3 regions of the Rahnella sp. JUb53 genome follow, and region 1 is predicted to be linked to each of the others. Evidence: predicted binding sites of a transcription regulator. Region 1 holds the regulator's gene; each other region holds the start of a gene.
The links. The regulator PhoB, encoded in region 1, activates phosphate uptake and scavenging genes when phosphate is short. The targets are predictions, from matches to a motif close to CTGTCATAAAACTGNCNNAT.
Positions count from the first base shown of each region.

Region 2: a site for PhoB is predicted at 4,444-4,463, ahead of EC840_RS11925 (heavy metal response regulator transcription factor). Genes of this name have one in related genera too.
Region 3: a site for PhoB is predicted at 7,281-7,300, ahead of pitA (inorganic phosphate transporter PitA). Genes of this name have one in related genera too.

Region 1 covers NZ_SLYT01000003.1:275,728-285,658, reverse strand. The annotation lists gene EC840_RS09065 (helix-turn-helix domain-containing protein) at 1-65, shown strand, start outside; gene phoR (phosphate regulon sensor histidine kinase PhoR) at 97-1,416, opposite strand; gene phoB (phosphate response regulator transcription factor PhoB) at 1,439-2,128, opposite strand; gene sbcD (exonuclease subunit SbcD) at 2,366-3,604, shown strand; gene sbcC (exonuclease subunit SbcC) at 3,601-6,849, shown strand; gene EC840_RS09040 (ABC transporter substrate-binding protein) at 7,086-8,099, shown strand; gene EC840_RS09035 (ABC transporter permease) at 8,111-8,875, shown strand; gene EC840_RS09030 (ABC transporter ATP-binding protein) at 8,872-9,693, shown strand; gene mak (fructokinase) at 9,755-9,931, opposite strand, start outside.
Region 2 covers NZ_SLYT01000004.1:296,316-306,246, forward strand. The annotation lists gene EC840_RS11910 (endonuclease/exonuclease/phosphatase family protein) at 1-197, opposite strand, end outside; gene eptB (kdo(2)-lipid A phosphoethanolamine 7''-transferase) at 342-2,018, opposite strand; gene EC840_RS11920 (heavy metal sensor histidine kinase) at 2,255-3,688, opposite strand; gene EC840_RS11925 (heavy metal response regulator transcription factor) at 3,681-4,355, opposite strand; gene EC840_RS11930 (hypothetical protein) at 4,569-5,192, shown strand; gene EC840_RS11935 (cytochrome b/b6 domain-containing protein) at 5,232-5,873, shown strand; gene EC840_RS11940 (molybdopterin-dependent oxidoreductase) at 5,866-6,630, shown strand; gene EC840_RS11945 (helix-turn-helix domain-containing protein) at 6,718-7,227, shown strand; gene EC840_RS25515 (hypothetical protein) at 7,224-7,406, opposite strand; gene EC840_RS11955 (IS3 family transposase) at 7,421-8,047, shown strand; gene ompX (outer membrane protein OmpX) at 8,302-8,829, opposite strand; gene rhtA (threonine/homoserine exporter RhtA) at 9,241-9,931, shown strand, end outside.
Region 3 covers NZ_SLYT01000008.1:10,016-19,946, forward strand. The annotation lists gene EC840_RS17910 (TolC family outer membrane protein) at 15-1,373, opposite strand; gene EC840_RS17915 (hypothetical protein) at 2,447-3,031, shown strand; gene EC840_RS17920 (LuxR C-terminal-related transcriptional regulator) at 3,143-3,757, opposite strand; gene EC840_RS17925 (hypothetical protein) at 4,436-4,702, opposite strand; gene EC840_RS17930 (LysR family transcriptional regulator) at 4,847-5,731, shown strand; gene EC840_RS17935 (NAD(P)/FAD-dependent oxidoreductase) at 5,849-7,051, opposite strand; gene pitA (inorganic phosphate transporter PitA) at 7,372-8,877, shown strand; gene uspB (universal stress protein UspB) at 9,089-9,424, opposite strand; gene uspA (universal stress protein UspA) at 9,764-9,931, shown strand, end outside.

The sequences.
Region 1 (9,931 bases):
CCACCGGTGCTGCTCTGATCTTACTGATGCTGATCGAAGAAAAAGGTTTACAGATCATCTGCTAAAAGAAGCCACAGCGTGGGCTGTGGCTTCTTTTTATCCCTTCACATCGCTTTGGCTGGCCTGTTCCTGAGGAACAATCAGTTTCGGTGCCAGTGTAAATATAAAGCGGGTACCGACGCCGACTTCACTCATCACTTCAAGTTTGGCGTTGTGATGACTCAGGGCATGTTTGACGATGGCCAGCCCCAGACCGCTGCCGCCCGTCTGGCGCGAACGCGCTTTATCGACACGGTAGAAACGTTCAGTCAGGCGCGGCAGGTGTTGCGGCGCAATACCCGGCCCGTTATCACTGATCTGGAACTGTGCGCCATGCGGCGTTTGTTGCCAGCTGACTTCTATCCGCGTCCCCGCCGGGGTGTGGTTGACGGCGTTGTACACCAGATTCGACACCGCGCTGCGTAACTGATCTTCATTGCCAAAGACCTTCAGTTTCTCGTTTACACGGAACACCACTTCGTGACGGCCACCGCTTAAAGATTGCACTTCGCGCTCCAGCATGCCGAGCATTACCGGAATATCGACTTTCTCGTGCATATCGATATTTGCTGACGCTTCGATTTTCGACAATGTCAGCAGCTGCTTGACCAGCCCGTCCATGCGCCGCGTCTGCTCCTGCATGGTGTCCAGCGCTTTGGTACGAAACGGCTCTTCCAGCTTGGCGTCTTCCATCATTTCCAGATATCCCTGCAATACAGTCAGCGGGGTTCTCAGTTCATGACTGACGTTAGCGAAGAAGTTACGACGCGCACCTTCGAGCTGACGCATCTGGGTAACATCACGCGCCACCATCAGCAATTGCCCTTCGGAATAAGGCATAACGCGAAACTCGACGTAATGCTCGTTATTGAGTTGCAGATTCAGGGCACGGCTGAAATCACGGGTCTGGATCCAGGTACGAAACTCGGGATAACGCAGCAGGTTAAAGATGTGTTGTCCGTTATCTTCCGGCCAGCGGAAACCGAGCAAATCTTGCGCCAGCCCGTTACACCAGAAAATATTGCCCTCTTCCGTCGTCAGTACCACCGCATCGGGTAATGATTCGGCACCACTGCGGAAACGTTTAATGAGCTGACCTAATTCGCGACGGCGACGGCGGTTACGCATCTGCATCTGGTTTAGCCCGTAAAACAGAGGCTCCCAGCTCCAGCGGCCATTCGGCGGGGTTATGCTGCGGTCAAGCCACAGCCAGTGAGAGAGTTTGAGCTGGTTGTAATAATTCCAGCCCAGCGCCGCCAGCAGCGACGCAAAGAGGAGCCAGCCGAAATGGCCGACGAAGATACCGAGGATTAACGCGGGCAGGCAAAAGAGAAAGAATTCACCGGCCAATCGTTTCCATGACAAACGTTCTAGCACACAGATTCTCCGCTGTGGGGACTCAATAACGCGTTGAAAAACGGTATCCGGTTCCACGAACAGTCTGGATCATTCTGTCATGTCCACTGGTTTCCAGCGCTTTACGTAAACGACGAATATGCACGTCTACCGTGCGATCTTCCACATAAACGTTAGTGCCCCAGACGTTATTGAGCAACTGTTCGCGGCTGTAAACACGTTCGGAGTGGGTCATAAAGAAGTGCAATAATTTAAATTCGGTCGGCCCCATATCGAGCGCCTGCTCGTTGGCCATCACACGGTGAGACGACGGATCCAGGCTTAAACCCTGCATGTCGATCACTTCTTCCACCGCCATTGGCGAGATGCGTCGCATCACGGCTTTAATGCGGGCAACCAGTTCTTTTGGAGAAAACGGTTTGGTGATGTAATCATCGGCACCGACTTCCAGGCCGCGCACCCTGTCTTCTTCTTCACCGCGGGCGGTCAGCATCATGACCGGAATTTCGCGGGTCAGCGCTTCACGTTTGAGATGTTTGATAAACTGAATACCGGAACCGCCGGGTAACATCCAGTCGAGCAGGATAAGTTCAGGGTAAGGTTCTACCAGCTGGCCAACGGCTGAATCAAAATCTTCAGCTTCTACTGCCTGATAGCCATTCTGTTCCAGTACAAAACACACCATTTCACGGATTGGAGCTTCGTCTTCAACCACCAGTATACGTCTTGCCATCGTAGGTCCTGCCAATAGGTTAGCGATCTTTTATTTGATTGCGGGCGCCATTATGCGTCAGTTTTGTGACAGATTTATGAATAGAAAGGATGGTTCATTACAGTCAAATATGACAGAGACATTTCTTCTATTCAGCTGCCATCTCGCTGAAATTGGTCTGATTTATCGGGGACAGCGTCCCCCGCCGACGTTTATACTTTGCCCCATTGTCGTCATCCAGATCCATACGGGAGTCTCATGCGCCTGATCCACACGTCAGACTGGCACCTCGGCCAGTACTTTTTCACCAAAAGCCGCGCCGCCGAACATCAGGCATTTTTGCGCTGGCTGACCGGTCAGGTGCAGCAACATCAGGTAGATGTCGTGATTGTGGCAGGCGATATATTCGATACCGGTTCGCCGCCCAGCTATGCCCGAGAGCTTTACAACCGTTTCGTCGTCGAACTGCAACAAACCGGCTGTCAGCTGATTGTACTGGCCGGGAATCACGATTCTGTCGCCACGCTCAATGAATCGCGAGAACTGCTTTCCTGCCTGAATACGCGGGTGATTGCCACCGTCGGTGAAAACCTCTCAGAACAGATTCTGGTGCTCAACCAGCGTGACGGAAAACCTGGCGCGGTACTTTGCGCTATACCCTTTTTACGTCCGCGTGATTTGCTCGCCAGTCAGGCGGGACAATCCGGCAGCGACAAACAGCTGGCATTACAGGAAGCCATCGCCGCGCATTATGACGCATTGTGGCAGGCCGCGCAGACCAAACGGGACGAACTCGGCGTTTCGCTACCGATCATTGCCACCGGCCATCTGACCACGGTTGGCGTCAGCACCTCCGATTCCGTGCGCGACATCTATATAGGCACACTCGATGCCTTCCCCGCGCAGGCGTTTCCGCCGGTCGATTACGTGGCACTTGGTCATATTCACCGCGCACAGTGCGTCGCCAAAACCGAACATATCCGTTACAGCGGTTCGCCGATTGCGCTGAGTTTTGATGAACTGAGTAAAGCCAAAAGTGTGTACTTACTGGACTTTGAGGGCGCGACGCTCAACGCCATCGACACGCTGGAAATTCCCGTTTTCCAGCCCATGCAGATAATCAAAGGCTCGCTGGCAGAAATCGAAAAACAACTGGCGCAGTTCGAAGGCGGCGATCCGGCCAAACCGGTGTGGCTGGATATTGAAGTCGCCACGCAGGATTATCTCAGTGATATTCAGCGCCGCATTCAGGCTCTGACGGCAGATTTGCCAGTAGAAGTGGTGCTTTTACGCCGCAGTAAAGAACAGCGTATCAACAGCATTGAGCAACAGGAAAAAGAGACACTCAGCGAACTGAGCGTCAGTGACGTCTTTGAAAGACGGCTGGCACTGGAACCGGATCCTGACGAACCGCGTCAGGCGCGGATGCGCACGCTGTTTGCGCAGGTTGTTGAACAGGTCACCAGTGGTCAGAATGCGGAGGACAGCGCACAATGAAAATTCTCAGTTTGCGTTTAAAAAACCTGAACTCGCTGGAAGGCGAATGGAAAATTGATTTCACCGCTGAGCCTTTTGCCAGCAACGGATTGTTCGCCATCACCGGTCCGACCGGCGCGGGGAAAACCACCCTGCTCGATGCCATCTGTCTGGCGCTGTATCATCAGACGCCACGGCTGAACATCACGCCAAGCCAGAACGAGCTGATGACGCGCCACACCGCCGAATCGCTGGCCGAAGTGGAGTTTGAAGTCAAAGGCGTCGGTTATCGCGCGTTCTGGAGTCAGCGCCGCGCCAAAAACTCGCCGGACGGCAATCTGCAGGCACCGAAAGTAGAGCTGGCATTGCTGGCCGACGGCAAAATTCTGGCCGATAAAGTGCGCGATAAACTCGATGCCATCGCCACACTGACCGGGCTGGATTTCGGTCGCTTCACCAAATCCATGATGCTGTCTCAGGGGCAATTTGCCGCATTCCTGAATGCCGATGCCAATGACCGCGCCGAACTGCTGGAGGAACTGACCGGCACAGAAATTTACGGGCTGCTGTCTGAGCGAGTATTTGAGCAACATAAAGAAGCGCGGATAACGCTTGATGGTCTGCACCAGCGCATGGCCGGGATCGAACTGCTCAGCGAAGAACAGCGCCAGACGCTTGAAGCACAACTTGCTGAACTGAACGCGCAGGAAATCACGCTCAGTCAGCAGGCGCAACAGCGCCAGCAGGATCTGAACTGGCTGCAACAGTGGCAGCAGGTGCAGCAAAAACAGCAGCAATCTCAGCAACAACTGACCGCCGCCGAGCAGGAAAATCTGGCCGCCGCGCCGCAGTTACAGCAACTGGCGCGCAGCGAACCGGCAGAAAAACTGCGTCCGTTGCTCAACGATCGCCAGCGTTGTCAGGATGAATCGCAACGTCTTCAGCAGCAACTGGCGCACCTGACGCAGCAGCAGGAACAGCAAATCGCGCAAATGACGCCGCTGAATCTGGCTGTGGAGCAGTCGCAAACGGCACGTCAGAAACAGGCGGAAGAACAGCGTCAGACCCAAACGCTGATCGAAGAAAAAATCCTGCCGCTAGATGGCGAAATCACCCGTTTGCGTAAATCACTGACTGAAACACAGCAGTCTGTCACTGATGTGCAGAAACTTGTCAGTGAGCATAACGCGACGCTGGTGCAAATGACCGCCGAACGACAGAAGCTGGACGAAGAAAGCCGCCAGCATACGACCCGCCAGACAGCGCTGACCGGCGCACTCAACACTGCGCAACAGCGTCTGACTGAGCTGGAAAAACAGCACCCGCTGGCAGCATTGCAGAAACGACAATCCGAACTCACGCAGCTGCGTCCGGTGCGGCAACAGCTGTTTTCACTCGCGCAAATTTTCCCGCAGCTGAATCAGCGCGTGCAGCAACAGCAAAAAGATTTCGTTCAGTATCAGACGCAACTGGCTGAAGAAGAACAGCGTCTGGGCACCATCCGCCTGCAATGTCAGAAACAGCTGGAGCATCTCAACGACGTTAAGGCACTGCATAAACAGGAAATGCTGATCGTCAGCCTCGAAGCCGAACGTGCGAATCTGCAAAGCGGCAAAGCCTGCCCGCTGTGCGGTTCCACATCGCATCCGGCGATTGAACATTATCAGGAGGTCAAACCCTCTGAAACGGCGCAGCGCCTCGAGAAAATGCAACTGGAGTTCGATGCGGCAAAAGCCAGCGGTATCGAACTGGCAACAAAAATTAAAAGTCTGAAAGAACAGCAAACGCGGCTGCAAATCCAGCTGGAGCAAGACCAGCAGCAACTGAATGCGCATACCGCAAACTGGCAACAGCTCAGCGCACCGCTGAACCTGACGTTTACGCTACATGATACCGCCGACATCACTCAATGGCTGACTGCCCGCGATGAAGAAGAACAACAATCGCAGGCGCTGATTAGCCAGCACGAACAGCTGGCCCGGGCGCTGCAACAGGCGAAAGATGCCCTGAATGACGCACTGAACGCGCAGCAGAAAGTGCAGCAGCAAAGCGCATTGCTGACCGAACGCGTTACCCGGCTGGAAGAGACGCAGGCGAAATCTCAGCAAGACGTCGAACGGCTGCAAAAGTTGTTTGCAGAAGGCGAAAAAAACCTTTCAGAACTAACTGCTCAACGCCTTGAACTGTTCGGCAACCGCCAGGTGGCGCAGGTTCGCGAGCACTTACATCAGCAACAACAGGCGGCAGAAAAAGCGGTCAGTGACGCGCAAACCGCATTGCAAAAAGCGCAGGAACAGCGCGATCAGCTGGCCGGGCAACTGGCGAGCACGCAACAGCAACAGTTGCAGGCCACAGAACAACTGACGCAGGCGGAGCAGGCGTGGCAACAGGCGCTGAGTGCCAGCGGATTTGCCAATGAAGCCGCGGTGAAACTGGCGCTGCTGGATGACGCACTTCGTCAGCAGCTTCAGCAACGCAAAGAAAATCTGCAACAACAACTGGCGCAGGCGCAGGCGTTACTGGCGGATGCCGGTCAGCAGCTCGAAAAACATCGTCTTGCCCGCCCGGCTCATCTGAGTGAAACAGAAAGCGATCTTGACGTTCTGACAGCGCAGCAGGCAGAACTGACGCAACAGCTGAAAGCTTTACAGCAACGTCTGGGCGAAGTGAAAAACCAGCTGGAAAGTGACACATTACGCCACAGCGGACAACAGGCGCTGATAGCTCAGATTGCCCAGGCGCAGCTGACCTGCGATGACTGGGGTTATCTGAATCAGATGATTGGCTCCAGCGACGGCGCAAAATTCCGTAAATTCGCGCAGGGACTGACGCTCGACCATCTGGTGTATCTGGCGAACCTTCAGCTCGAAAAACTGCACGGGCGATATTTGTTGCAGCGCAAAACCAGCGATGCGCTGGAATTACAGGTGGTCGATACCTGGCAGGCGGACGCCGTGCGCGATACCCGCACCTTATCCGGCGGTGAAAGCTTCCTGGTCAGTCTGGCACTGGCGCTGGCGCTGTCTGACCTGGTCAGTGATAAAACCCGCATCGACTCGCTGTTTCTCGATGAAGGTTTTGGCACACTCGACGCCGATACGCTGGATACCGCGCTGGACGCGCTCGACAGCCTGAATGCCTCGGGCAAAACCATTGGCGTGATCAGCCATGTGGAAGCGATGAAAGACCGTATTCCGGTGCAAATCAAAGTGACTAAGGTGAACGGTCTGGGCGTCAGCCGCCTGAGCAGTGAATTTAAAGTCTGACAGATTATCCTGCGGAGCAACTGGCGGGTAAATTGCTAGCCATCTGCTCCGCAATGGATCCTGATTGTGAGCAACTGCGCAAAATTCGCACCAGCGCAGTGCGCTCATTGTTCCCAACCCGCTGAATTCCCGCTTATTCCCTCCTGCCGATAAACTGGCACGCCCTGTGCTTAACGTTATGTATACAAGTTGCAGTACAAGTTGCAGCGCCTGCATAACCGTTAAGGGAACCGCCCATGAATAACATCAAACCTGAAGTCGATAAAAAACGCCGCCAGCTGATGAAATGGCTCGCCATCACCGGCGGCGTCTCCACGCTTGGCGGTATGATCCCGACCTCGGTCTTTGCAGCTGATGACGATGAAATCCGCATTGGTTACTGGCCGATTGTCGGCGGTTTACCGTTATATGTGGCGCTGGAACAGGGCTTTTTTAAAGAAGCCGGACTGAATGTAAAAGGCGTTAAATTCGCCAGCGCACAGCAAATTGTCGAGGGGATGATTACCGGCAGGATCCAAGGGTGCGCTAACGGCACGGCCACAGGCGCGCTGGGTCTGGGGGCTATCACCTCACCGGATTTGTTCAAAATCATCTGCTCGAATCCGTCCAATCATCAGCTGGTTCTGGATGAATTTCTGGTGCCGCTGAACAGCACTGCGAAAGCGATCAGCGATCTGAAAGGTAAGAAGATCGCCTGCGGGCCGGGGATCCAGAACGTGACGATGGCGAAGATCATTCTGGAGAAAAATGGTTTCACTAATCCTTCAGTGATCGAACTGCCGGTCGGGCAGCACGCACCTGCGCTGGCCGCCGGACAAATTGACGGCGTGTATACACTCGAACCCACCGGCACCGTCGGGCGCATGAAAAACCTTTCCCGCACGCTGGAAACCGGCGTCATTTCTAAATACGTGCTCGGCAATGAAGACGCGCCCTGGTTCGGCGGCGCCGCGGCGCTGAACTCCAGTTTTATCGCCAGCAAACCGGAAGAAACCAAAAAGTTTATTGCCGCTTATCAGAAAGCGGTGGAATTCATTGCGGCACATCCTGACAAGGCTCGCGAAAACGTCGCCGGTTACACCAGCATAGAACCGGCACTGGTGAAAGAGGTGCCGCTGCCGGGCTTTGTGATGTATCCCGATTTAAAAGGCGACAACCTGCAATGGTTCCAGAAATTTTATGACGTCTTTACGGAAAGAAAAATCTTCAGCAAACCGGTCGATGTTGCTTCGCTGATTTATAAAGGATAAGGAGAAACAGGATGACTTCACGCTGGTCTTCAAGGTTACTGCCGCTGGTCGGCCCGGTGCTGCTGTTTTTATTCTGGCAACTGGCCGTCAGCGCAAAATGGCTGAACCCGGTGCTTCTGCCCTCGCCCGTCGAGACGATTGGCTACATGTTCCAGTCATTTTTCGATGCTTCCATGCGCACCGACATCGGCGCAACCCTTTACCGCACGCTGGTATCCTTTGCTTTTGCCGCAGTGATAGGCGTGCCGCTCGGCGTCATTTTAGGCAGCAATGAAAAGATCTATCGCAGCCTGGAATTTCTGATCGACTTCTTCCGCTCCACGCCGTCATCAGCGCTGATCCCGCTGTTTATGCTGATTTTCGGCATTACCGATGCTAATAAAATTGCCATCGCCGCCTTTGCCGCGGTGCTGGTTATCCTGTTTAACAGCGCGTACGGCGTGATGAATGCCAAGAAAACCCGGCTGATGGCGGCCAAAGTGATGGGAATTTCCCGCTGGCATATTTTTAAAGACATTCTGCTGATGGAAAGCCTGGCGCAAACCTTCGTTGGCCTGCGCACCGGTGTGTCAATTGCGCTGGTGATCGTGATCGTCGCTGAAATGTTCATCGGATCGGAAACCGGCCTCGGCCACCGGATCATCGATGCCCAGCAGGTGTTTAACATCAAAGACATGTACGCCTCAATCCTGATCACCGGCGCGCTGGGTTATCTGCTGAATCTGGCTTTTTTGCTGATCGAGAAAAAAACCGTCCACTGGAGTAGCAAAGCATGACGCAACCTCTCTCGCTGAACCCCGATTACAAAGGCCCGCAGTTGCCGCAGTACGCCACGCGCCCGGATACCCATGTGACGATCCGCGGACTGAGCAAGGCGTTTGCCGGACAGCCGCTGTATACCGATCTCAATCTCGACTTACCGCGTGGAAAGATCGTGTCGATCTTCGGCCCGAACGGCTGCGGTAAATCGACGTTAATGAACATGATCGCCGGGCTGATCCCGGTGGATAAAGGCGACATTCTGTTCGACGGCAAAACGCTGGCGCAGACCACCATCGGTTATGTGTTTCAGAACTACCGCGACGCGCTGTTTCCGTGGATGAGTGCCCGCGCCAATATCGCCTACCCGCTGATCCGACACGGCATGAGCAAAGCGGACGTCAATGCGCGGGTCGAAGAACTGACGCAAATGTTTGATATCCGCTTCGACCTGAAACGCTATCCGTATGAGCTTTCCGGCGGCCAGCAGCAAACCGTGTGCATCATGCGGGCGCTGGCGACGCGTCCGGAAGTGATGTTCCTCGACGAGCCTTTCTCGGCGCTGGATTTCGAGATGACGCTGTTTATCCGCGATAAATTGCAGGAAGTGCAGCTGGCGACTGGCGTCACCATGCTGATTGTGTCGCATGATCTCGAGGATGCAGTGTTTCTGGCGGATGAGATTTTACTGCTGACACGACGACCGACGCAGATTGCAGAAATTGTGCCGTTTGACCTGCCGCGTCCGCGTGGTTCTGAAATCATGAGCCACCCGGAATTTATCCGCGTGAAGGCGCACACGCTGGACGTATTTAAACGGGAGATGGCGCTTTAACTGCTGGATTATGAATGAGATCAGGGGCGCAAACTCTGCCCCCTGAAAATTGATGAAGAACTTACAACGCAAAACGCGATTGCGGCCACAGCCAGGCAGCGCCACGCACTCCGCTCGAATCACCGTGAACCGCTTTGAGCATTGGCGTTTCACATTCCCCGCCAAATACCCATTGTTTAACCAGCAGCGGCACGGTCTGATACAAACGATCCACATTACTCATGCCGCCACCGAAGAC
Region 2 (9,931 bases), on a different contig from region 1:
ATTGTGGTGGAAATTCCGTCGCTTAACGGCATGATCATCAGCTCGGTCAGCAGAAATAGCAGACACAACGTTGCCATCTGCAAACGCGGGAAATCCCAGACCCGTACCCACCAGCGCTGATTGCGGGAAAAAGGCAGCAGCGTCAGCAAGGTCATGATGACCGTCAGGACACAAAGGGTAATTCGAAAAGCATGCATCGGTTATCGACCCTGATAAAAAAATAGCAGAAGAGAAACTCTCAATACCTTGTTAACCGATTGTGACTTAAAAAACGGAGGGCGACCAGAAGGATGTCACCGCCCTTTCCATTGTTCCGAAAAAGGCGGCATTTTTAGCGGTAATTATTTTGCAGCGGCGGCCTGATCAGGCACATGACACCAGTTGTGTTGCTCGACAATCCCGCCATTTGGCGAGGTGTAACCGATACAGCCCAGAATGGTGTCGTACAGTTTTTCATGGAAAGCCGGTTTCTTTTCAGCGGCCATTTTCTGCAACTGTTCGAAGCCCGCTTTGTTCTGGTCGTTTGACAGGAACTTGTCTGACGCCCAGACCATGATCGGCACAGTACGTTGCTCAATCGGCGCATGATCGCGCGGTGTGCCGTGGAAATGCATACTTTTGGAAATCGATTCACCGTGATCGGAGGCATAAAACACAATCGCATTCTTGTCGCGCAGCTGATCAAACACCTGCGACAGGAAATAGTCGGTATACAACAGCGAGTTGTCGTAAGCGTTGATCATCTCTTCCGTAGAACAGGAATCATCAATACCCATGCATTCCGGCTTATATTTGGCGAAAGAACGCGGATAACGGTCGGAATAAAGATAATGCGAGCCTTTGGTATGCAGAATAATCAGGTGCTTACCCTGCGGATGATTGCTCATCGAATCTTTCATTTCGTTGATGAGCAGCATGTCATCCACCGGCTTACCGGCATTGCGCTTCTCAGAGGCAATGTTTTCACGCAGTGAATAATCGTCAGCGCGGGTTTTATTGTAGAACCACGCTTCGCTTTGCATGGAATAAAGCTCAGAGCTCCAGCCATTGCTTTTCAGAACGGAAAACACGTTAGCTTCTTTCAGGGTACGCTGCGGTTCTTCAGAGGCTCCGCCCTCGCGCACAAACATGCAGCGCAGGGAAAGTTTGGTGGCGGTATCACAGGAATAGCCCTGCAACGCGACCAGATTTTTCTCTTTGTCGAGATTCGGCGTGTTGTCACGGTCGTAGCCGTACAGCCCCATATGGTCACGACGCGCACTTTCGCCGATCACAAACACCACATACATATCTTTGGCATCAGCCGGTGCGGTGTAAGTGAAATGTTTGGCCGGATCGAACAGGTTTTTATTGTCTTCGGCTTTGCTGTAGCTGCTGTAGGTGTATAAACCCAGCGCGGAAAGCCAGTTCGACGGCGAATACGTACCGGCAACCACGCCGCCATAACTCGCCATCATGCGGTTATTGACGATATCGTGACGATCCTGCACTTTGCCCATCAGACGCAGCGGCATATAACAAATCAGCCCGGAAACCGCGAGCAGCACGGTTCTCACCGCCAGCTTTTTAAAGGTGGTTTGTCTGAGCGCCGCACCCGGCATTTTGCTCAGCCACAACAGCAGAACGGGGATCAGGCTGACCAGAACCGTCCAAGCGATGAAGTGCGTTCCGACAGATTCTTTCGATAAATCAATCGAGTCCGATGCCAGCGCCGCCGCCAAAATACCGTAACCGATATCGACGTTGAACAGGATCATGTAATAGCTGGCGGCAGCGGAGGAAATAACAATGGCCGTCATCAGCACACGGAAAACGGTTTTTCCGGTATAAGACAGCAACATACAAAGGAAATAGACCAGCGCGAAACAGGCGATCGCTTCAACAGCAATGGACAAGGCATTGTCATAATGCAGCTGCTCGAAACGACGGAAGAAGATCGGAAGGTTCAGTAAAATCCCAAGATAAAGTGCAATGAACAAAGAGATGCTCTGTTGCGAAAGTGTTCGTAATTTATGCATTAGAAATAAATGGCTCTTTTGTGAGTCTGTTTACGTCGTAAAGACCGCTCGTACCGGAGGATGGAACCTGCTCCTTAGGACAATTCAGACCCCGGAACGCCTATAATCGTTCAAAGTCATTGGTGACTTCCAATGTGATAATGTTACAAAATTAACGAATTGCTTATGTTTCAAAGCCATAGAAATGTGGGTTTCATACTTTTCCGACTCATTTTTTGAAATCTGTTGAGCAATTATTAAGAATCTTTGTGACCCGCATCAGGAAAGGACAGCGTGAAGCGCGTCTCTCCCTGCGCTGAACTTTCAACACTGACACTGCCCTGATGCAGCGCCATAATGGCCTGAACAATCGATAAACCGAGCCCGCTGGAACTGCCACCTTCACTGCGCGATGCATCTGCACGATAGAAACGGTCGAAAAGTTTTCCGAGCTTATCTGCCGGTATCGGATCGCCCTGACTGATAACGTGAATATCCATGCCTTTATCATGAGGTTCGGCGCGTAATACCACTTCGGTTCCTTCACGGCCATAACGCACCGCATTGGCAACCAGATTACTCAGCGCACGCTGGAACAAAATAGCATCCGCGTGTAATACACCGCGCCCCTCGCCATGCAGGGTCATTTCCCGCTCTTCTGCCAGCCCTTCAAAATATTCCTGGATACGCGTAATTTCTGATGAAACATCAATGCTGGTTATGGTGAGAACCGACCGCGCATCCGAAGCACGCGCCAGAAAAAGGATGTTTTCGACCATCCGCGAGATGCGTTCCAGTTCTTCCATATTGTTAGCCAGCAGCGTTTCATATTCTTCAACCGTGCGTGGCTGATACAACGCCACCTGACAATGCCCCATCAGCGCGCCCACCGGCGTGCGGATTTCATGGGCCAGATCAGCGGAAAACTGCGTCAGGCGCTGATAACCTTCCGCCAGCCTTTCCAGCATATCGTTGAAAGAAAGGATGAGTTGCTGTAATTCCTGCGGCGCTTTGTCTGTACTCAGGCGCGTCGATAAGCTGGCCGGGTGGATTTGCGTCGCTTCCCGCGCCATATTGCGCAGCGGCCTCAACCCGCGGCGGATGACCAGATAACCCAGTGCGGCAATCAGCACATACGAAAACAACACTGCGCCGATAATTTCCCAGCGGAAGGTTTCTAACAGGCGCGATTCTTCGGTCATGAAATGGCCTGCGGTAATTTCAACCGTGCGTCCGTCCTGAATTTTTACCGCAGCACGGGCAAAACGCACCGGCGTGCCATCTGGCGCCTTTTGCCCGTGAACCGTTTTCAGCGTCAGCGGCTGGCCTTCGGGTACCGCGGCAAACGGCGGCAAAACAAGGTGTGAAGGATTGACGTTGATTAACGGCGGTTCACCGGAAAGGCTGAAGGTCAGAATATCGCGCTCATTGCCGAGCATATTTTCAAACAGGCCAGGATTACGGCTCAGCTGTGACAGCGGGAATTCATTCGCCAGCAGATGGCGAAAATACTGCACGCGCCCGCTGACCTGATAATCCGCACGGCGCACCAGTTCTTTGTCCATCGAATAGTAGAGATAAAAGCCCACGGCACTGACCACCAGCGAGGCCAGCAGCGCAAAAAGTAATGTGGCGCGCAGCGTCAGCGACATGGCCCGTGCAGGCTTTTTAGCGGAGGTTAAATCAGTCATTGCGCACTTCACAGACGTAGCCGATGCCGCGCACGGTGTGGATCAGTTTCAGCTCAAAGCCACGGTCAACTTTGGCGCGCAGACGCTTAATGGCGACATCCACCACATTGGTGTCACTGTCGAAATTCATATCCCATACCTGCGAGGCGATCATGGTGCGCGACAGCACTTCGCCTTCGCGACGCATCAGCAGCTGCAATAACATGAATTCTTTATTGGTCAGCGCGATGGTCTGATCCTGACGGGTTACGCGACGGCGTAGCACATCAAGATGCAGGTCAGCGACCGAGTAAATATCCGGCTCACGCGCTGCCGGACGGCGCAGCAACGTGCGGATACGCAATACCAGTTCGGTAAAGGAAAACGGTTTGATCAGATAATCGTCAGCGCCCAGTTCCAGCCCGTGGATGCGATCCTGCACTTCATCACGTGCGGTGAGAAACAGCACCGGCACGTCGCTTTTCTTGCGCAGAACTTCCATCACCTGCCAGCCGTCGAGGCCGGGCAGCATGACATCGAGGATCACCGTGTCATAGCCCTCTTCCAGCGCCAGAAACAGGCCATCGGCCCCGTTACGCGCCAGATCGACGCTGTAACCGGCTTCGGTCAGCCCTTTTTTCAGGTAATCGCCCGTACTGACATCGTCTTCAATCACCAGTATCCGCATTCAGGCCCTCAGCGCCGCAATACCATTCTCCCAAAGAATGATTCATGGGGAAGTTTATCAGTTTCGCCAGACACCTTTGATGACAATTTTGTCATCAATTTGTCATCAGCCAATCCCGGTTTATCGTCCACTCTTAATGAAGCTATTCATCACTGGCAGGGTCAGTGATTCTTCTAACCAAATGAAATAATGCCGGAAACTGGAGAGTTAATAATGAATACCACCAAACGTCTTGCGGGTCTGTTACTGGGTTCACTGCTGATGAGCAGCACAATGGCATCGGCTTTTGCCGCCGATAACGTGATCAAACCAACACGCGGAACCATTGATTCTGTTAATGACTCATCAGTACAAATCACCACCCGTCAGGGCGAAAAGCTCGACGTTAAGCTGACGGATAAAACCCGTATCAACTCCGTCACCAAAGGCCAGATCAGCGATATCAAAGCCGACAGCTTCATCGGTACGGCGGCAGTACCTCAGGCCAACGGCACACTGAAAGCGCTGGAAGTTCACGTATTTGCGCCAAGCCTGCGCGGCAGCGGCGAAGGTTTCAATCCGTTTGAATCGCCGGACGGCAAAATCAACACCATGACCAACGGCACCGTCGGCAAACTGGTTAACAGCAATGGCCGCACGCTGACTGTGAAATACCATGATGCAGAGAAAACCGTTGTCGTTCCTGACGATGTACCGGTCGTTCTGCTGGCACCGGGTGACCGCAGTCTGCTGAAACCGGGCACCAAAGTCGTGCTGTTCGCGATGAAAGATGACAAAGGCTCCCTGGTTGCACGCGGCATTTCTGCGGGCAAAGACGGCGTTACGCCACCAATGTAATCCGGCCTGACGGCCTTACCGGACAACAGGAGTTTTTCCGTGAAACCTCAGCCCTCTCCACTTCGCAAACGCAGGGTGCATTCCTGGCCAGTGCGCATTTGTCACTGGATTAATCTGCTGGCAATGATCGGCATGGTAATGAGCGGCTGGGGGATTTATAACGCCGACCCGATTTTCTCGTTTACCTTTCCCCAAAGCACGACCCTCGGCGGCTGGCTGGGCGGCAACATCGCCTGGCATCTGGCAGTCATGTGGATGCTGGCGGCCAATGCCCTTTTCTATGTGCTGTGGGGCATGTTCAGCGGCCATTTCCGCCGCGACTTTTACCCCTTTTCGCCGCGCTCCGTCTGGCGCGATACCGTTCGCGCGCTGACATTCAAACTTCCCCACAAACTCGGGCAGTACAACGCCGTGCAAAAACTGATGTACAGCGGCGTGCTGTTGCTCGGCGTATTGCTTTTGCTTTCCGGTTTGTCCATCTGGAAACCGGTACAGTTCAGCGGTCTGGTGTGGTTGTTTGGCGGTTTTGATATCGCGCGTTATGTGCATTTTTTTGCGATGAGCGGCGTGATGCTGTTCGTCATTATTCACGTACTGATGGTTCTGCTGGTGCCAAAAACCTTCTTGGCAATGCTGACCGGCGGCAAAAAAATAAGTACGGAGGAAAGCGCCGATGAGTGATAAATCACGCCGGCCAAAAATTATTCTTGAGCCCGATCAGCGCAAGCAACTGGTCAATATTCAGCGCCGCATGTTATTGCGTGGCGGTCTCACGTTAGGCGCGGTATCGATGCTCACCGGCTGTAATCTGCAGGACGGTGACGAAGTCGATAAAGTGCTGTGGGCGATGTCACGCTGGAATGACCGCGTGCAAGGCTGGCTGTTCAGCGGACAAAAACTGGCGCAAACCTATCGCGCTGACCAGATCACCACGCCGTTTCGCTTCAATGCTTATTATCCGGAATACAACGTGCCGGAAATAGACATTCCCAATTACCGGCTTGAAGTCTCCGGTCTGGTGCAAAAGAAAGCCTCGTGGACGCTGGAACAGTTACAGCGACTGCCGCAGGAAAGTCAGATCACCCGTCTGATTTGCATTGAAGGCTGGAGCGCAATTGGTCAGTGGAAAGGCGTGCCGCTGAAAACGTTTTTGCAGCACATCGGCGCAGATCTGACCGCTAAATACGTCGGATTCAAATGTGACGACCGCTATTATTCCAGCATCGATATGGCGACGGCGCTGCATCCGCAAACCATTCTGGCGCTGGATTTCGGCGGCAAACCGCTACCGCCGGATTTCGGTTACCCGTTACGCCTGAGAATGCCCACCAAGCTTGGCTTCAAAAACGCCAAACACATCGGCGCGATTTTCGTGACCAACGAATATCCCGGCGGCTACTGGGAAGATCAGGGATATAACTGGTACAGCGGAATTTGAGTTACCTGCTAAACCCCCTCCCCGCCTCCCCCTTCGCTGAACTGAACCCCGAATGTTGGACTTTTTAAACCTTCATTCGGAGTTCATATGAAATACAATTTTCAAATCAAACTTATGGCCGTCAGGCATTACCTTGATGGTCGTGACGGCTATAAACTCACTGCCCGCCAATATCAGGTTCCCGCCTCTTCACTTCGGGCATGGACTGCGGCTTACCGGCTTCACGGTCAGGCCGCTTTATTAGCCAAAACATCCATCACCTATCCTGCCCATTTTCGTGCCCACGTGGCAGATGTCGTACTTCGTGAACATCTTTCTATGCGTACCGCCGCTGCGCGGTTTAATATTTCTGACTACAAGACTGTCGGACGCTGGGTTCAGGAGGCCACAAAGGCCACCGCCCCGGCAGAGAAAGAGAGAAATCACATGGCGCAGAAAGCTCAAAAACCCGCAAAACAGCCTGAAGAAATGACGCCCGCAGAACTGCTGGAAGAAGTCCGCTATCTGCGCGCTGAACGTGCTTACCACGAAAAGTTAGACGCCCTGATGAAAGCAAAAGCAGAACAGAAGAAAAAATCAACGCCATCAGGGCATTAATCGGCGAGCATCGTCTGCGTGACCTGCTGAAATCCGCGATGCTGCCACGCAGCACCTGGTACTGGTGGCAATCGCGTGAGGCGATCGGTTGCGACGTGGCGCTGTGCGATATCATCCGGCAGATAGCCATCCGCCACAAAAGGCGCTACGGCTACCGGCGCGTCACTGCCACACTGCATAACCAGGGCTGCGGGTGAATCATAAAAAGGTCAGCCGTCTTATGGCCGAAATGGGCGTGCAGGCACGTGTGCGGGCTAAAAAATACCGAAGCTGGAAAGGCGAAATCGGCATGGGTCCGGCGCCGGACCTGCTCAAAAGAGAATTTACGGCTTCCGGTCCCGGTGTGAAGCTGGTGACAGATGTCACGGAGTTCAAAGTAGCGGGAAGCAAGCTGTATTTATCGCCGGTCATGGATCTGTATAACGGTGAAATCGTGGCGATGAGTATGGGAGCGCGGCCGACATATGAGCTGACAGAAAGAATGTTAAAGCAGTTACTTACGTCAGGCCATGCGAGAAAAAATGCGTTACTTCACAGCGATCAGGGCTGGCAATACCGCATGAGTGCATGGCAGAAACAGGTGAGTGATGCGGGGTTGCGGCAGAGTATGTCGCGCAAAGGTAACTGCTATGATAATGCGGCGATGGAAAGCTTCTTCGCGGTGTTAAAAACGGAAATGTTCCACGGGAAAACTTACGCGGGTACAGAAGAACTGGCGGCGTCGATAAAGGAATATATCGGGTACTACAATCGCGACCGGATCAAAATGAAACTGGGTGGTATGAGTCCGGTAGCCTACCGGACTCATATGTTCCCCTGACGTAGTTCTGATGTCCAACTTCAGGGGGTCAGTTCATCGCAGGGGGAGGCGGGGAGGGGTATTGATGGCAACCCGATAGTAAAGTTTGCAATAAACCAACACCCCATCCCGGCCTTCCCCTCGTAAGCGGGAAAGGTGCAAATAACGGTCCCGTCTCCACTACCCGCTGAAAAAAGTCATAAAAAAAACCGCTCAGTTGAGCGGTTTTTGTTTTCGCGGGTGTGTAACGACGAAACGTTACGCAGGGCGAAGAATTAGAAGCTGTAACCCACGCCTGCGATCCAGGTACCAACATCAACACTGCGGATGCGGGACTGTTCGTAGGACACGTCCAGAGCAACGTTCTGGATTGGGTTGAACTGCAGACCAGCACCGTAAGAGAAGCCGTAATCGCTTGAATCGTATTTTTCACGGCTGGTAGATGCCGCTGATTCGTTGTACTGAGTTTTACCGTAACCCACACCCACAACACCGTAGATGGAAGCCCAGTCATTCAGACGGTAAGCTGGACCAGCAGTCAGACCGTAGTACTGTGCTTTACGGTAGTCGCCAGATGCCGGTGTGCTGTCATCTTCGATGTAGGTGAAAGAACCGATAACGCCCAGTGGGTTGCTATCTTGTTCCCAGCGGTATTTTAAGTTGAAGCCGTTTGCTTTGTTAGCAACGCCTTGCATATCACCCTGAGCATAACCAGCGGTAACGGTGCTGGTGTCAGCGAATGCGCTTGATGCGCCCAGTGCAACTACACAAGCTAATGCGGAAAGACATGCGATTTTTTTCATCATAACCACCTCAAATAAGAAACCAAAGTAACCTTCACGTTCCAAAATATAACAAAAACTAGTGTGAAACTCTGCCTCATTTAAGATGTCCAAAGCATCATATGGTGTAACAGGAAGTTTCCAGCACACCCTATCCATATAATTTAATTGGGATTTTCGTCACATAAACTATAAGATAAACTTATTGAACTTTTTGAAATTAGCAGATAATTCCTAATTATCTGGGCAAAAAATGGACACTTTTCAGGCGTTTTTTCGCTTCTTTTAAAAAAACACGTTCTGAAAAAAACTTTTTATCAGGATTTTTTCTGTCCCGCTTTCCCTCTACACTGACCTTGCTTTACCTTTCTTTTCAAAACTATAAATCTAAAAGATTCTTAATTTATGGAATCACCTCAAAAGGCTCAAAGGATGACTCATTCAGGAAAGAACACGCCGGAAACGCAGACGACTCTGCCGCCTGCGACAAATAACAACAGCCCCCCGATCCCGGCGTTACCTAAAAAAGCGTCTCCCCTGGTCGCGATCCTGTTGCTGCTGATCGCCATGCTCTCATTACAGGGCGGCGCGTCACTGGCCAAAACGTTGTTCCCGGTAGTCGGGCCACAAGGTGTCACCGCGCTGCGACTGGGTATCGGCTCGATTCTGTTGCTGCTCTATTTCCGTCCGTGGCGCCTGAAAATGCGCGGCGGCAATCTGCGTTCACTGCTGATGTATGGTCTGGCACTGGGCTGCATGAATTATTCCTTTTATCTGGCACTGCGCACCGTGCCGCTGGGCATTGCCGTTGCACTGGAATTTACCGGCCCGCTGGCCGTGGCGATGTTTTCTTCACGCAGACCTGTCGATTTTATCTGGGTCGTGCTGGCCGTCATCGGATTGCTGTTCCTGCTGCCGCTCGGCCAGAGCGCGGGCGGTGTTGATCTCAAAGGCGCGTGTTTTGCGCTGATTGCGGGTGCGTGCTGGGCGATTTATATTCTTGCCGGACAACGAGCTGGCAGCAGCTACGGCCCCGGCACTGCCGCGATGGGCTCGCTGATTGCCGCACTGATCTTCTTCCCTGTCGGTGTCATCCAGGCGAAGACCTCCATATTCAGCTGGG
Region 3 (9,931 bases), on a different contig from region 1:
GATTTAACTGCAGGTTATTTCAGATCGGGTAACGACTGTTTCTCGCCCTGACTAATTCCAAGCTGAGGCAATAAGTTATTTACCGCCGTCGTGTAATTAATCAGTGAATACCAGCTGTCGTATTTGGCGCTGACTTGTGAAAACTCAGCCTGGAAGACGTCCTGCTCTACGCTGAGTAAATCATTCAGCGTGCGCTGGTTAAGTTTATATTCGCTTTTGTACACATCGCGCGAGCGGATTGAATCCTGTAGCTGTGCCGCGCTGGCCTGCACCTGCCCTTCGGCGCCCGCCCAGTTGGCATAAGCCACTGACGCTTTTTGCAAGATATCCAGCTTGGCCTGATCAACGAGCGTCGCGGCAATATTTTTGCGCCCTTCAGCCTGACTCACGCGTGCAGAAACGGCCCCGCCCTGATAGAGCGGCGCATCCACATGTAACTGGATTTGATTATTCCAGTACGGGTTATTATTCGTTTCGTAACGCGTCCGGCTGGCCTGCAAGCTCAGCGTCGGCAAATAATCCGATTTGGCTTTACTGACTTCATAAGAGGCAGATTCTTGCTGTGTCTGTGCAAATAAAACGGTAGGGATTTTCGAATAATCGATATTCTCCGGCACAACCGGATTATCAAAATCACTGGCGGTAAATGGCTGATAATATTTAGCCTTCACACCGGTCAGCGATTCTAATTGCGCTTTGGCCGCCGATAAACTCGCCTGATATTGTTTCAGCGTTGAACGCATCCCTGAAATACGTGATTGCGCCTGCAATACATCGGAACGGGTACTGAGTCCCGCGTCTGCACGTAATGAAGACATTCTTCTGACGTCTTCCAGAGCACGAATATTTTCCTCAACCGTGCGGGTGAGGTCCTGATATTTTAATACGTCCAGATACGCGGTCGCGGTTTGTTCGGCCACGTCAGACATTGTCGCCAGTAATTTATAGCGATAGCTTTCCTGCGTTGATTTCTGCTGGCTGACATTGGCATTTGTTTTGCCAAAATCATAAACCAGCTGAGAAAGCGTCAGACCATAGGCAGCCGCATTATTCAGGCTGTTAGAAAAATCCTGCTGGGTTGAGTTGCCAGTATTCGCCGTCAGCCCCACCTGCGGATACCACGCACTTTGCGCTTCCCGGATCTGCGCCTGGCCGATACCCAGCTGATAGGCTTGCTGCGTAACCGAAGGACTGCGAGAAAATGCCTGCAAGATAGTTGATTTCAGATCAACAGAATCGAGCCCTCTCATCGCAGGCGCATTAGCCCACGAATTGACACTTTCTGAAACATTTGCAAAGACCACGCCAGGGAATGTCAGTAACACACCCAAAATGCTTAACGGTATGGCAATAATCTTAGACCACTTGTTCATCTGACACTCCTGTCATTATCCTTAGGGAGAACGTCCTCGTGCAGCCATTGCACAGTCCTCCAGCCCCCTGTTTCCTGTGATTCCGGTCTCATTATTACAATCTTCGCGCTGCAGAAAAAGTGGTCAAAAATTACGTAAGTAAGCAGAAATACATTCACGAAGGTGGAAAAATCCTAATGCTTACATTCATTAGATGAATGTGATTAATGTTATAAATCAGTATGTTGTTTTTAATAAAAAAGGGAAAAATCTGATCGCCTGAAAGGCGGATTTACAGTGAAAACTGGCATCATTTTGATTGATAGCTTTACAAAACTCAGTCATATCTTAGGATAATTTGCAAAATCCTTACAAATAAATCCCTGTTATTTCCCCTTTAACAGGCATTCATGACCGTGATCCGATGGAAAAGGAGAGAATAAAAACAAATTTTCACCCACAGATTAAAAGCAACATTTTGTTAACAATGATTTAAATACAATGTAAAAACATCTTATCATCGCCCGCAATAATGATTAATCATCATCTGACAATCCTCCTTAAGTATTAGCCACCGGGTTATCGCCATTGCGAGATAAAATGGACAACCTTCGCAGAGATTTCATCCGATATTCTTTCGAAAGTTTCATGAAACGAAAATTCATGGCCTTATCTGAAGGGCATTTTTTTTGATGAGGTGATCTTCAAAACAACGATTTTAACGTCTGTTAAATCAGTTAAATTAGTAGTGAGGCGGGTCGCAGCAGTTTTCTTTTCTGGTGTCTAAGAGTGTCAGTTTTTGTACATTAACTTAAGAATGTTTAAGTATTAAACGAAGAAATTAAAAATATTCCTAGACACGTAATTTATTTTGTCAGCAATAGAAAAAATACCATCTATTATCAGTCAGTTGCACTATGGGTTTCACAAAGTTTATTTACATGATAATAAGATGATCATATTTGGTTACGTTGACGATTGCATTCTTACCCGATAGTATACCGGAAAGCTTATTTGGTAATAATAACGGAGATGTATTATCAGGTATACGCAATGATCTCTACGGAAGCCGATGCATTTAAAGGAATGGATTAATGATGCGCATTGCACTTATTGACTCATGCACATTGACATATGTAGGGTTAAAAAACCTCTTTTCTTTAATCCGCACAACTTCAGGTATTACGTTCAATCATATCAGTGCGGAAGATGCGCTGGATAAACATGCTGAAAACTTCGACGTTTATATCCTGGAACCAGGTGAGATCAGCTTCGAGTTTAATATTGATAAATTCATCTATAATTTAAAATCTAAAACACAGCAGGAAAGCAAAGTCATCATCTTCAGTGATAACATTATTGTTAACAGTAAGTTAGCTGACTTTTGCGTATGTAAAGAGAACTCATTCTCGAAAGTATACTTCTTCTTTGACAGCTTATTGAAAGGGAAATACGACTCAATCAAACCCTTTCTTGAGGACTATTTGCTCAGTAAAAACGAAGCCATTCTGCTCCGCTGCCTGTCAAAGAACCAGCGAATGAAAAGTATTGAGAAAATCACGACAATTCCAATTTCTAACCTTTATTACTACAAATACAGCGCGATGAGAAAGCTCGGTCTTAAAAGTACCAAAGAGCTGTTTCGCTACCTTAATCGTGTGCTCAATCATTCCGTGTGACACCCGGATTTCAGTATTTCATCTATAAAAAAAGCTATCGTTTATCGATAGCTTTTTTGCCTTATAAAGACGACTTTTCGAAGTATCCGGGTAAGAAAATCTGCGCCCTGATCACTGCATCAGATACTTGTACAAATCTATCGAATTTTTAAGCCCCAATTTTTTCATGGCATTTCGCTTGTGGGTACTGATCGTCTTACTGCTCTTCCCCATTTTTTGCGCCACACCCGAATTGGTCTTCATGCTTTTAATCTCACATAACACTTCGCGTTCCATTGACGTCAGACACATTCTCGCCGGATGAAATACTTCATTTTTCTTTCTGTTTAAATAGGGGCTGATTGTCATCTGATAATTAAGGTCAACAACACCGGTAATGAGCATCTTTCTCAGCACCGTCAACTCTTCCTGTTCAGAGATGAGCATATCAATGTTCTCTTCAACCAGGCGTGTCAGTCTGTCGTATTGTTCAATTTTAGTGATTACAATGACGCGCGGCGGCTTGTATAAAAAATCCATTCTCCGGATGAACTTAATCACAGAGTTGAAGTTTTCTACGTTATTATTTATCTCAATAATAATGCAGTCTACGCTCATGCCAATTCCAGATTCGTAGAACTCATTCAATGAAGAAAACAAGTTAACTTTTGAATTGACATGATTAAGGATCGACGAGAGCGTCAGCATCTCATAATAGCCAGAGTGGATAACAACTGTTTGTTTCATTTATCATTCCATTGGTAGTACTTTCCGTTTTAATTCTTTTCTGAGGAAAAATCCTAATCCTCCTGAACACGGGCTAATCTTAGTGAGGCTGTTTTGACATGTCGATAGCGAGGGGGTTGGGCGGGCGAACTTAGGAATTTTCTAAACTTATTAGATAAATCTGTAAAAAACCAAACAACTAAAAATTAAACACCATCATTTAACATTTTATTAGCATAAAACCCCAACCAGAAGTGATAAGTAGTCGCATTCTCTGTTTATATTTGCTTTCAACTCTTTTTCCAGTCTGATTGACATGGATTACATCGCTATTATTTTGATGGAAAAAATGGCAAATAATCACCAACACTCAATGATCAGTAAACAAATCGCTCTTTTTATTCATTCTGCTTAGGAATTTTCTAGTTTTTTGAGTAAAAAAAATCAGAAGGCAGGATTGATTAATTTTGAGCACAAAATAACAAATTTAATATCTCATCCAGGCGGTTCTGCCGTGCAAGTGATGGGAGTTCTGATGTCGCAGGGTCTGAGGCGGGGTGTCTCACTGTTCAGAAAGAATGCAAAGGGCGCAGTAAAGTGCCCTTTGCATTCGAATACATTCACCAAATCAATTATAAGAACTACTTTTATACGCTTTGGATATTTTGGTTATCCTTTTGAAATAATTTTGTTCCACTTTTAATGAGTAAATTCTTTCCCTTCCAGTAATTCTTGCATTAGCCTTAACTCGTCCTTGTAGATATACCGCAACTGATTTCCATCAGAATAAATATCCTGGGCTCCCATGAAAACCAGACATGGGAATGACTCTGGCGCAGATTCAGAAAGGGCGATGTCCAATTCTTCATCCGTGAGAATCGAGGAATTCATAGGGTTATGATTAATATTCAAATAATCTTCTACGAACCATTTTTCAAATGTCGGTTTATCAGTCAGGACTTTCATTACACCTTCTTTTCAATAGCACGGTAACGGGTGTTATTAGGCATTCCTCTGGGATAAGACACAATAGAGGTTTTTCGAAGTCGTGCTTTGAATTTTTTATATCACCCGAACTAAGCACTTGATCAAAAAAAGAATAACTGAAAAATGAACAATAAATTTGACTATAATCTCATCAAAACGCTGGTGCTGGTGTATGAAACCCGAAGCATGAGTAAATCCGCACAAGCATTAGGAATATCATCGCCCACGCTGACCTATGCATTAAATAAACTCAGGGATTATTACGATGATCCCTTATTCATCAAATCTGTTAAAGGACTAAAAGCCACGCCGCTGGCTAACCAGCTTTATCCCTCCTTTAAAAATATTGATGAAGAAATATCCCATTCTTTGATGGTAAGTACTGATGATTCACCTGAAATTTCTAACGTTATTATCAGAACCAATACAATGATTGAATATTATTTGATTGATAAGTTATTAAAAAATAGTAAATTTCCCAAGGAGTTAAATTTTACCTTTAATAACCGTATCATGCTGGAAGACCAGCGTAGTACCGCACTGGTATCAAGAGAAGTCGATATCGATATCGGCTCAGCCATCAGGCATAACCACTCGTTCATTTCAACAAAGATTGCTCAGTCACGGATAGTGGGTTTGTGCCGGAAAGGACATCCGAGGATAAAAAACCAATTGAGCGACAAGCAGTGGATGGCAGAAGAGCATATCGTTCTCAGCTCCGCCGAAACCAGCGCTTACCTTCCTGAAAAGCTGTACGGACTGTCTCATCAGAGGAATATCCGTTACAAATCTAACTCACTGATTAATATGCTTTACTGCATTGAAAAAAGTGATGCTGTGATGTTCTTTCCGGCATTTCTGTTAAAGCATATCCCCGTGCATTTAGGCGTGCGCAGTGTGGAAATCCCCTGGATGGAAGAAGACACTCTGGATATTTATGCTTATATCCACAGTAAGGCGAAAAATGACGAGAGACTGGAATGGATTATCCAGTTACTGAAGGAGTAGAGAATAAATGATGAGGCATTATTCTGCGAAATTACAGTTACCCGTTTTTCTACAACCAGAATGGTGACATATACCTCGCCACCGGACATGTAACCATCTGGCAATTAATAAAAAAACTTATTTACTGTGCTGCGCCACCAAATCTTGCGCACACGCCCACGCCGAACTCCAGGCCCACTGGAAGTTATAACCGCCCAGCCAGCCGGTCACATCCACCACTTCGCCGATGAAATACAAACCGGGGACTTTCGCCGCCGCCATCGTTTTAGAAGACAACTCTTTGGTATCGACACCGCCGAGTGTCACTTCTGCCGTGCGGTAACCTTCGGTGCCATTCGGCTGCACCTGCCAGTTTTGCAGCTGTTCCACCAGTGCGGCCTGTTGCGGCACGTTCAGCTGTTTGAGCGTCACATCCGGAAGCTGTCCCAGCGTTTGCAAGCATTCCACCAGACGCTTCGGCAGCTGGATCGCCAGCGTATTCTTCAGGCTCTGATTTGGATGCTCCTGACGCTGCGTATTCAGAAACGCCGCCAGATCGACATCAGGAAGTAAGTTAACACTTACAAACTCACCAGGCTGCCAGTAGCTTGAAAGCTGTAAAACAGCCGGACCGGAAAGGCCACGGTGAGTAAACAGAATGCTTTCGCGGAATACGGTACCATCTTCGGCGGTCAGCACCGCAGGAACGGAAACGCCGGAAAGCGTCTGTAAATGTTCGAGAAGCGGCTTATGCAGGGTAAACGGCACCAGACCGGCGCGGGTCGGCAACACTTTCAGGCCAAACTGTTCCGCCAGACGGTAACCGAACGGAGAAGCGCCGAGTCCCGGCATGGAAAGTCCGCCGCTGGCAACAACAAGTGAGTGAGTACTCACAGTTGAGCCATTCACGTTGATAATAAAGCCTTCTTCCGTTTTCTGAACGTCGGTGATTTCACTTCTCAGACGCACATCAACGTTACCCGCTTCGCACTCTTTATCAAGCATCGCCACAATCTGCTGCGCGGAGTCATCACAGAAAAGCTGGCCGAGGGTTTTCTCATGCCAGGCGATATTGTAACGGTTGACCATATCGATGAAATCCCACTGGGTGTAACGCGCCAGTGCGGACTTACAGAAATGCGGATTTTCAGAAAGATAAGCCGCCGGCTCGGCGTAAAGGTTCGTGAAGTTGCAGCGTCCGCCACCCGACATCAGGATTTTACGTCCGGTTTTTTTGCCATTATCCAGCAGCAGAACCCGGCAGCCACCCTGTCCGGCCTGTGCCGCACAGAACATACCTGCAGCACCTGCACCAATGACGACCACATCAACCTGTTCCACTTTTGGCCTCTCTTTATGAATATTCGACTACGTTTTAGATAGGGTTTCCCCTTCTGAGCGGGCGTGCTGCCCACTGAGTGGCGCGAATTGTAAGGGACAGACGCGTCTTAAACCAGTCAGACAGCTTGCTTTCTGAACGTCGTAAGGAAATGTTTCAGCTGGCAAAGGAGGAATAAGATTTTGATAAATAAAAATTTAATTGAAACAAACGTGAATTTTGAACTGTTTTTAGTCAAAAAAATGTCATATTTTCCTTTTCCCCTCACCCTGTTCTCGCAGATAATGCGCGGCGTTCATGACCACTAACTGGCGTAACAATTATGCTGCATCTATTTGCCGGGTTGGATATTCATACCGGTTCGTTGTTGATTCTCGCGTTACTGTTTGTTCTGTTCTACGAAGCGATTAACGGCTTCCATGATACGGCCAACGCAGTAGCAACCGTCATCTATACCCGGGCAATGCGTTCGCAATTAGCGGTCGTGATGGCAGGGGTATTTAACTTCTTTGGCGTTCTGCTGGGTGGTTTGAGCGTGGCCTATGCCATCGTCCATCTACTCCCAACCGATCTGCTGCTCAATGTAGGTTCCGCACATGGTCTTGCCATGGTGTTCTCTATGTTACTGGCGGCGATCATCTGGAACCTCGGCACCTGGTATTTTGGTTTGCCGGCGTCCAGTTCCCATACCCTTATCGGCGCCATCATTGGCGTAGGGCTGACCAATGCATTAATGACTCACACGTCCGTGGTCGATGCATTAAACATCCCTAAAATGATTGGTATTTTTGCTTCGCTGATTATCTCTCCGCTGGTCGGGATGATTATCGCCGGTACCATGATTTTCCTGCTCCGCCGTTACTGGAGTGGCAATAAGAAACATGCCCGTATCCACCTGACACCGGCAGAACGTGAGAAGAAAGACGGCAAGAAAAAGCCGCCATTCTGGACACGTACCGGTCTGATTCTGTCGGCTATCGGCGTGAGTTTTTCTCACGGCGCTAACGATGGTCAGAAGGGTATCGGTCTGATCATGCTGGTGCTGATTGGCGTGGCGCCAGCAGGTTTTGTGGTGAATATGAACGCGACCGGTTACGACATTACCCGTACCCGCGACGCCGTGACTCACCTCGGCCAGTATTATCAGCAACATGTTGATGCCGTGCCGCACGTGGTTGCACAGACGCCAATGGTGCCTGCACCGGACGTCAATATCGCACCGACCGATGAGCCTAAAGTGTTCCACTGCGACAGCAGCCACGCACTTGACGCTATCGGCCGCGCGCAAACACTGCTGACCAATCTTCAGTCTTACAGCGACCTGGCACCGGAAGAACGCAGCCATATGCGCCGTCTGCTGATGTGTGTTTCTGATACTGCGGATAAAGTGGCCAAGCTGCCGGAAACCTCTCCTGCGGATAAACGCTTCCTCGGCGAGCTGAAAACAGACATTCTGCAAACCGTTGAATACGCACCAATCTGGATCATCATTGCTGTCGCTCTGGCGCTGGCACTGGGTACCATGATTGGCTGGAAACGCGTGGCGACCACCATCGGTGAGAAGATTGGTAAGAAAGGCATGACGTACGCACAAGGCTTGTCTGCACAGCTGACCGCGGCCGTTTCTATCGGCGTTGCCAGCTATACGGGTATGCCGGTTTCCACCACACACGTGCTGTCTTCTGCGGTTGCAGGGACCATGATTGTGGATGGCGGCGGTGTGCAGTCGAAGACCGTGAAGAACATTGCAATGGCGTGGATCTTAACCCTGCCGGTGTCGATTGTCCTTTCCGGCGTGCTGTACTGGCTTGCGCTGAAGCTGATCTGATAGCTTTCTGAACGGCATTAAAAAGGCGACCCTGCTCAGCACGGTCGCCTTTTTTGTTTCCTTTTCCACACATCCTCCCTAATTCATAACCAAAGTAACTGGAGTTGCAGCAAGGCAGCAAGCGAGAGAATCCCGATGAGCTGACACAAGTCAGTGATTCGGGTGAACGAGAGCCGCTAACGCCGCTGCAGCTTCAAGTACGAAGGGTATGCTAATACCAGATCAGCATCGCTAACATACTGATTAAAATTAATCCGACCAGTGCAGTTGTGAGCATAAACTGACCGCGGACCCGTTCACAACGGCGGATAAACTCAGGATCGTGATGTTCAACATAGCGCTGAGCATAAATGTAACGCACCAGTCTTATTTGTTTGCTCGGCTGACCGTGCGACGTGAAGAATCCCCCGCCATCAACGTACTGATACAGCAGCGGATCGCACCCCCGCAGTACCACCAGCAATGCGCGCAAAGAAGAGTAATAGCGCAGCATATTCACGACACACACAAAACATAAAGCCCAAAACAGCGCAACGGGACTGATCATGATTCCCCCTCAAGGCGAACTGACACCACGCAATGCACCGGTAAAATAGCGGCGCATACCCGACGTTTCGCCCTGCCTTTCCGCAATTTCACACCCCCGGGCAAACTGCGCCCGCCCTCTTTTCGTACCACAGAAGATTGCCAAAGCAGGAGAAGCCTGCATTATTGAGTGTAGGAAACGAATCCCGAACTGTTCATATTATTTCTATCTATAGATGCCCGGATTTCGAAATGGGATCTGTATGCTTGATTTCTCTGACCATTTTGGCGCTATACTGAAGTCATGACATTCGCATGATGCTGATATTGCTATTAACCGACTTATGGAAGGAGTTTTCTTATGGCTTACAAACACATACTGATTGCTGTTGACCTCTCACCTGAGAGCAAAGTTTTAGTCGAGAAAGCGGTTTCCATGGCGCGTCCGTATAACGCCAAGGTGTCCCTGATCCACGTTGATGTGAACTATTCAGACCTGTACACCGGTCTTATCGACGTCAATCTGGGC